2 regions of the Bradyrhizobium sp. USDA 4454 genome follow, and region 1 is predicted to be linked to the other one. Evidence: riboswitches for the same ligand, from Rfam matches in the RefSeq annotation. Region 1 holds a riboswitch; the other holds the start of a gene.
What was found. A riboswitch is a leader RNA that binds a small molecule or an ion and turns the genes downstream of it on or off. The one in region 1 is predicted to bind cobalamin.

Region 1 (4,162 bases):
CGACTTGAAGCTCACGACGCCGGCAAACAAGCGGCCGTCGACCTCCGGCAGCACCGCATGCATCGCGAGGTCGCCGGGCGACAGACCGCGCAGCGACTCCGCCCAATCCTCGCGCCGCGCCGTGGACAGGGCGACCTGAAACACCGGGCACGAGGCCGCATCGAACGGCGTTGAGCCGTCGTCGCCCGCCGCGGAGAACGCAGTCGCATTGACGATGGCGGCCGGCGGGCGCTGCGCGAACTGAGCGCGCAGCGAATCGGCGACGCCAGCCGCCTTCAGCGAAGTGACGAAGACGCCGTGGGCATCGAATCCCTTCGCCCGCAACGCATCGATCAGCGCATCGACCGGCGCGGTGTCGCCGGCCGCCAGATACGAACGATAGAAAGTCACCAGCACAAGCGGCCGGCCATCCGATGCAGGCAGCGCCGCGACCGCACCGCGCCCGGAATCGTAGACGCCGATCTCGGGAAGATCGATTTCACCGACAATAGGTCCGGCATAGAGCCCGGACGCCAGCGCCAGTTGCGCGATCACGGCCTGCGCGGCAACGGGGCCGCCCTTGTCGCACAGCACTTTCAGGCGACGCAGCGTCGAGACCGGCAGCGTCGAAAATTCATCAAGCCGCAGATCGTCGCGTCCGTCCGCCGGCAGCACCACCAGGGCGATGCCGCGTTCCCTCGCGAGACGGTGCACCGCGGCCAGACCGTATGACCAATACGGCTCGCCGCCGATCAGCCGGATCAGGATGCCGCGCGCGTGCGAGAGCGTCCGCTCGAGATAGGTGTCGACGGACAGCGGATGGCGCAGCTCCGCGAGATTGGCGAGCCGCAGCGACGGCAGCGCGGCGCGGCCGCGCCGCCAGCCGGCCGCAAACGCCGCGAGATCGCTGTCGGAGAACGACAACACCACGAGATCGGCCGGATCCTGGCCGAGGTCCCTTGGTGTCGCGGTCTCTTCAAGGCCGCGGCTCTCGCGAAAGACGACGTGCATCAGACACCAAGCCGTGCCCTGATTGCGGCTTCATCGATATCGCCGTGTTCGCCGATCACAACCAGCTTCGACTGCCGCGGCCGCACGCCCCAGGGCATGTCGAACTGATGCCGCACCCGCTCGCCGACCGATTGCACCAGCAACCGCATCGGCTTGCCCTCGACCGCGATGTAGCCCTTGGCGCGCAGCACGTTCTGCTCGCGCGCCAGCCCCTTGATCGAGGCCAGCAGCGCATCGATATCCGTAACCTCCGGAAGATCGATCACCACCGAATTGAAATCGTCGTGCTCGTGTTCGTCCTCACCGTCGTGATGCGAGGGCCGTGATGCTAGGTCCTCTTCCGCCGCAGCCTCGAGCCCGAGGATCACGCGGGCATCGATGGCGCCGTCGACAATGGGCAGCATCGGCACCTCGCGCGTCATCTCGGCCGCGATCACTTCTTTTGCCGCCTTGATCCCCTCCGCTCCGGCGAGATCGGCCTTGGTCAGCAGCACGATATCGGCACAGGCGATCTGGTCCTCGAACACCTCCGACAGCGGCGTCTCATGGTCGAGATTGTCGTCGGCGGCGCGCTGCGCGTCGACCGCGGCCACATCAGGCGCAAAGCGGCCGGCGGCAACGGCCTCGGCATCGGCCAGCGCGATCACGCCGTCGACCGTGATCCGCGAGCGGATCTCCGGCCAGTCGAACGCCTTGAGCAACGGCTTCGGCAACGCAAGGCCCGATGTCTCGATCACGATGTGATCGGGCCGCACGGGACGCGCCAGCAACTGCTCCATCGCCGGGATGAAATCATCGGCGACCGTGCAGCAGATGCAGCCATTGGCGAGCTCGACGATGTTCTCGGTCGGGCAATTGGCGTCGGCGCACGCCTTCAGGATGTCGCCGTCGACACCTTCGCTGCCGAATTCGTTGACCAGCACCGCGAGCTTCTTGCCGTTGGCATTGCGGATCAGGTGCTGGATCAGCGTCGTCTTGCCGGATCCGAGAAAGCCGGTCACGACCGTGACCGGAACCTTGGCGAGAGTAGTCATTCGGCGGCCTCCGGCACGACGGGAAGAGGTGGAATGCGGGCAAGCGATTGCTTGCGAAAGATTTCGGGACGGCTGCGCCACGGCACGATGCCGTCGGGCGCCGCGGCATAGGCAGCGGCGCCGGCGATCACATCCCTGGCATTGGCTTCGGACAAGCGGCCATAGACATAGGACCACCGCCCCGGCGCGCTGAGCGCGACCGAGCAGCCCTGGCTGCACGCTGACAGACATTCGACGGGAACCAGATTGACGTCATCGGGCACGCCGGCCTCGACCAGCGCGGCGTGCAGGCGCGCGCCGGGCGCGGTCTCACCTTCGCCCAGCGTCTGGCCGGCGCGGCAGGTGATACAGACATGAAGTGTAACGCTCATCGCCCTTCCTGGATTGACACGGGAAGCGATGAGGCACACGAGCCTGATGTGAACAGGCCCGTTCCCCGTCGCGGAACACCCCGTCCGCCGGTCTCACAACTGCTGCGCTGGCAGGTCTCCCGGCTTGCGGAGCAGGATTTCTCCCTTCGATCCCCGCCTTCCCGATCCCTTTGGGGAATCAGTGGCTTTGGGCATCTCTCCGGTCACGGTCGCGGGGGCGGCTGCTTTTCAGGCCCGACTTGAGCCCTATCGCATTCCCTCTTCGCCTGTCATAGGACAGGAACCAACGCGGGCCCACCATTCGTCCGCGGCTCGAACTTGTCAAGCCGAAGGAACGCCATGACGTCTGAAGGAAACGGGGCCGAAGACGAGATCGTCAGCAGCGAGACGTCGCTGGACGCGCGCCACGCATCCAAGATGGCGAAAAAGAAGGTCGCCCGCGACAAGATCATGGCGACCAAGAGCGGCGAGAAGGGCCTGATCATCGTTCATACCGGCGCCGGCAAGGGAAAATCGTCCTCCGCCTTCGGCATGATCCTGCGCTGCGTGGCGCACGGCTTTCCCTGCGCCGTGGTGCAGTTCATCAAGGGCGCGTGGGATACCGGCGAGCGCCGCCTGCTGACCGGGCATTTCGGCGATCTCTGTCAATTCCACGCTATGGGCGAAGGTTTTACCTGGGAGACGCAGGATCGCGCCCGCGACATCGCGGCCGCCCAAGCGGGCTGGGAAAAGGCCAAGCAGCTGATCGCAGATCCGAACCTGCGGATGGTGGTGCTCGACGAGATCAACATCGCGCTGCGTTACGACTATCTCGCGATCGATGATGTCGTCGAGTATCTCACGACGTCGAAGCCGCCGATGACGCATGTCGTGCTCACCGGACGCAACGCCAAGGACGAATTGATCGAGATTGCCGATCTCGTTACCGAGATGACGCTGGTGAAGCATCCGTTCCGCTCCGGCATCAAGGCGCAGCCGGGCGTCGAATTCTGACAGGCAGCACCATGGCGCGCGCATTGATGATCCAGGGAGCCGGCTCGGATGTGGGCAAGTCGCTCATCGTCGCCGGCCTCGCGCGCGCTGCCACGCGACGCGGCCTGTGCGTGCTGCCGTTCAAGCCGCAGAACATGTCCAACAACGCGGCCGTCACCGTCGACGGCGGCGAGATCGGACGCGCGCAGGCCTTGCAGGCGCTCGCCGCTGGCGTCGAGCCGCACACCGATATGAACCCGGTGCTGCTGAAGCCGGAAACCGATGTCGGCGCCCAGATCATCGTGCACGGCAAGCGCATCGCGACCGCCCGCGCGCGGGAATATGCCGCCATGAAGCCGTCGCTGATGGGCGCGGTGCTGGAGAGTTTTGGGCGTCTGAAGGATCGCGCCGACCTGGTGCTGGTCGAGGGCGCCGGCAGCCCGGCCGAGGTCAATTTGCGCAAGTCCGATATCGCCAATATGGGCTTTGCGCGCCAGGCTGATGTCCCCGTGGTGCTGGTCGGTGACATCGACCGCGGCGGCGTGATCGCGCAGCTGGTCGGCATCAAGACGGTGATCGATCCCGACGACGCCGCGATGATCCGAGGTTTCGTCATCAACAAATTCCGCGGCGATCCCTCGCTGTTCGACGACGGCTACCGCCTGATCGGAGCCCGCACCGCGTGGCGTGGCTTTGGCGTGCTGCCGTGGTTCGCTCGCGCCGGCGAGCTGCCGGCCGAAGATGCGCTCGGGCTCGGCGAGGCGCGCAAGCCCGGCCAGTGCAAGATCGCGTTTC
Region 2 (4,162 bases), 2.9 Mb from region 1:
GCGAGCGACAGCGAGATATCGTGCAGCACCTTGCGGCTGCCGAGCGAGGCATTGAGCGCGGTGGCGGAGAGCAGCGTCATGCCACGCCTCCACCGAGCGCGCGGCGCTCGCGCATGATCAGGTAAAGGAAGAACGGCACGCCAATGATCGAGGTCAGCACGCCAACCTTGATATCCGTGGTCGAGGGGATCATGCGCACCGCGATATCGGCCGCGAGCAGCAGCGCCGAGCCGGTCAGCGCGCTCGGTACCAAGAGCCGCGCCGGATCGTGCCCGATCACGGGGCGCATCAGATGCGGCGCGACGAGGCCGATGAAGCCGATCGTGCCGGTCACCGCGACCGCGCCGCCGACACCGAGCGCCACGCCCGTGATCACCAAGAGCCGCAGCCGTCCGACATCGAGGCCGAGGCTCTGCGCGGCCTCCTCGCCGAGCGTCAGCGCGCGGAAGGCGCTCGCCTGGCTGAGCAGGATCGCCGCGCCCGCGACGATGAAGGGCAGCGCCAGCGTGACATGCTGGAAGCTGCGGTCCTCCAGCGAGCCGAGCAGCCAGAACGCGATCTCCAGCACCACGAAGGGATTGCTGGAGAGATTCATCACCAGCGCGGTCGCAGCTCCCGCGAAGCTCGAGATCGCAAGCCCGGCAAGAATCAGGATCAACAGCCCGGCATTGCGGCCGGCGATCGCGAGCAGCGCGAAAACCGAGCCGAAGGCGGCGATGATCGCCACCACCGGCAGCGCGTAGGACCGCACATCGGCGAGGCCGAGCGCGATCACCAGCACCGCGCCGAACGCCGCCGATTGCGGCGCGCCGAACAGCGACGGCGAGGCCAGCGGATTGCGCAGCAGGCCCTGCAGCGCCGCGCCCGACAGTCCGAGAATGCCGCCGATCGCGAATGCCAGAATGGTGCGCGGCAGCCGGATCTCGCGCACGATCACCTGCGCGACGTCGCTGTCGCCCCCGAACAGCGCCTCGATCACCGCGAGCGGCGGCAGCCGCACCGGCCCGATGCCGAGCGAGACCACGCACAGCAGCAGCACGAGCGCGAGCAGCGCCGCGGTGGCGCCCCACCGCCGCCGCGCCGCGACCTCGGCCGCCAAGGCAAAATCCTGCACGCTCATCTCATCCATGCTCTTACAGCGATCGCCGTGGCAGACAAGCGACACCCGACAAAAACCGTGGCCGTGCGGCCGGTGCCCGACTTCCGCCGGATTGACTTTGCTGCGCAGCCGAACCCTAGATGACCATGACGGTTCTTTCATGAGATGAAAAGGGAATGCGGTACGGGGAAACTTCCCCAACGCCGCGGCTGCCCCCGCAACTGTATGCGGTGAATCCTTCGTCACAGGCCACTGGGAATCTCGGTCCTGGGAAGGCGACGAAGGGTAACGACCCGCGAGCCAGGAGACCTGCCGTCAGCCGTGGTCACACGCGAGGATGCCGGTCGGGGAGTACAGGCATGAGCTTCACCTGATGCGGCAAGCACGACGGTGAGGCTGCTTCGCGGTGACGTGCCACTGACGTTGCCGAGGTCTCGTCCATGTTTTCCTTCCCACCCGATCGGCGCCGCGCGCTTCTGCTCGCGTCGACGATGATCTTGCCGACGATCATCGTCTCAACGGCGCGGGCGCAGCAGGCGCCCGTTCCCGATCAGCTGCCGGCGATCGAAGTCAGCCGATCCGGTGACCAGAACGTTACCCGCGCCAAACCGCCCGCTGACGAGACCCCGGCCCCGCGGCGCCCGGCGCCGGGCACCACCCAGAGCAGCCATGCGGGTAGCGGCGCCGGATCGAGCTCGGCTGGAGCCGGCACGGCCACAGGCACCGGCGGCAGCAGCGGCGGCCGCCAATTCGCCGGCATCGTCGGCTCCTCCTCGACCGTGATCACGGCCGATGACATCGCGCATTCGCCGTCGCAATCGCTGCCCGAGATCCTCGCGCAGGTGCCGGGCGTGCAGTTGCAAACCCCCTATGGCGGGCCGAACGGCGCCAAGACCTCGGTCGACCTGCGCGGCTTCGGCGCGTTTGCGACCGACAACACGCTGTTCCTGCTCAACGGCCGCCGCCTCAACGACGTGGACAAGGCCGGCTTCGATCTCACCACGATCCCGCTCGATTCGATCGAGCGGATCGAGATCACGCGCGGCAACAGCGGCGCAGTGCTGTACGGTGACAACGCAGTTGGCGGCGTGGTCAACATCATCACCAAAACCGGCGCCGGTGGTCCGCCGGCCACGATGCGCGCCGAAGCCGGAGTTGGCTCGTTCAACACCCGGATGGCCGCGGTCTCCGCCGCGCTGAGTGCAGGGCCATGGTCGACCTCGTTCTACGGCAACGGCATCAAGTCCGACGGCTACCGCGTCAACAATGCGCTCGATCAGCGCAACGCCATCGGCACCGTCAACTACACGGCATCAGATTTGACCGCCTTCCTCACCGTCACCGGGAGCGACCAGAAGCTCGGCCTGCCCGGCGGACGGCTGGTCGATCCGTCGATCGGCGTCAACGAGCTGCTGACCGATCGTCGCGGCGCGGCGACGCCGTTCGACTACGCCAACCAGCAAACCGCGAGCGTCACGACCGGCTTCACCAAAACACTGGTGAACGGCGTCGACCTGATCGTCGACGGCGGCTGGCGGCAGCGCGAGACGCAGAGCGGCTTCTTCGGCACAGTGCCGACCATCAGCTTCGCCTCGACCTACAATGACGCGGCGTTGCAGACCTGGTCGCTGACCCCGCGGCTCAGCGCCAAGACCATGATGCTGGGCATGCCGTCCACGATCCTGACCGGCATCGACTACTACGATTCGACATTCCGCGAGGCCCGCGGCGCCTATCAGGGCGTCGACCCCACCCACGTCTACAACATCGGGCAGCAGAGCGTGGCCGGCTATTGGCAGCACACGCTCGGCCTGCTGCCGACCACCGATTTTTCCTATGGCGCGCGCGTGCAGAATACCAGCGTCTCGGCGCGCGATCGCTACGATCCGAATGCGCCGTTCGCCTTCGACACCCAGGCCGCGCCCTTCGACAGCAACGAGACGCAATACGCATTGCATGTCGGCGTCGAGCATCGCTTCACCAATATTTTCTCGGTGTTCGGCCGCGCTGCGCGCGCCTTCCGCACGCCCGATGTCGACGAGCGCGTTGCGTCGGGGCCGGCCTTCGATCCGGTGACATTCGCCCCGATCCCGCAGAATTTTCAGCTCAAGACGCAAACATCTGAAGACGTCGAAGCCGGCTTCCGGGTCAAGACCGATCGCTTTCAGGTCCAGACCAGCATCTATCTGATGGATCTCGATAACGAGATCCATTTCAATCCGGTGCTGTTCTACAACGTCAACCTCGATCCGACCCGCCGCTACGGCTCCGAGACCAGCACGTCACTCAAGGTTAGCGACACCGTCACCTTGCGCGGCGGCATGGCGATCGCCCGCGCGGTGTTTCGCGAAGGCATCTGGGCCGGCAACGACGTGCCGCTGGTGTCACGCACGACCGGCAATCTCGGCGTGACCTGGAATATCTGGCAGAATTATCTGGTGTTCGACGCTACGGTGCGGGCCTGGAGCTCGCGCATCATGGACAACGACCAGGCCAACACCCAGAGCAAAAATCCCCGGCAACGCCACCGCCGATATCAAGCTGAGCGGACAGGTCGACCGCTTCTTCTGGTCACTCAGCGTCAACAACCTGTTCAACGCGCTGTATTACGACTACGCCATCGCAAGCACGTTCACGGAAGGCCGCTTCTCGGCCTACCCGCTGCCCGGCCGCACCTACATGGTCAGGGCCGGCGCGACGTTTTAAAGCATGATCCGGAAAAGTGGGGACCGGTTTTCCGAAAAGATCATGCTTAAACAAGAGAGAGTGTGGCGGGATGTGAGCCCACCACACCCTTTCCTCACATGACGAGTGCCCGCAAACTGGGATAGAATTCCGGCACAAGATTTGATCCGCGCAGGGGAAACCGATGGCCAAGGCCGGAAGGATGAGCAAGGACGGCGCCAAGAGCAAAGAGAAGACTGACGACAAGTCGAAGGTGCCTCCGCCGCCTGTATCGAAGCAGGACGACGAGTATTACGAGGATGGCGACATCGCCACGCCGAAACTCGACCGCTACGGCAACGATGACGAGCCGTTGTGAGGGATAAGCGATATATGTCG

Region 2: linked by a shared signal. The riboswitch ahead of ACVIW0_RS37525 (TonB-dependent receptor) and the one ahead of ACVIW0_RS24005 (DUF1636 family protein) in region 1 are both predicted to bind cobalamin.

Annotation. Positions count from the first base shown of each region.
Region 1 covers NZ_JBTRCN010000001.1:5,131,070-5,135,231, forward strand. Annotated here, with positions in the region: gene cobN (cobaltochelatase subunit CobN) at 1-990, opposite strand, end outside; gene cobW (cobalamin biosynthesis protein CobW) at 990-2,024, opposite strand; gene ACVIW0_RS24005 (DUF1636 family protein) at 2,021-2,395, opposite strand; cobalamin riboswitch at 2,488-2,698, opposite strand; gene cobO (cob(I)yrinic acid a,c-diamide adenosyltransferase) at 2,735-3,388, shown strand; gene ACVIW0_RS24015 (cobyric acid synthase) at 3,400-4,162, shown strand, end outside.
Region 2 covers NZ_JBTRCN010000001.1:8,049,852-8,054,013, forward strand. Annotated here, with positions in the region: gene ACVIW0_RS37515 (ABC transporter ATP-binding protein) at 1-80, opposite strand, end outside; gene ACVIW0_RS37520 (FecCD family ABC transporter permease) at 77-1,120, opposite strand; cobalamin riboswitch at 1,233-1,430, shown strand; partial or broken gene ACVIW0_RS37525 (TonB-dependent receptor) at 1,540-3,805, shown strand; gene ACVIW0_RS37530 (hypothetical protein) at 3,969-4,142, shown strand.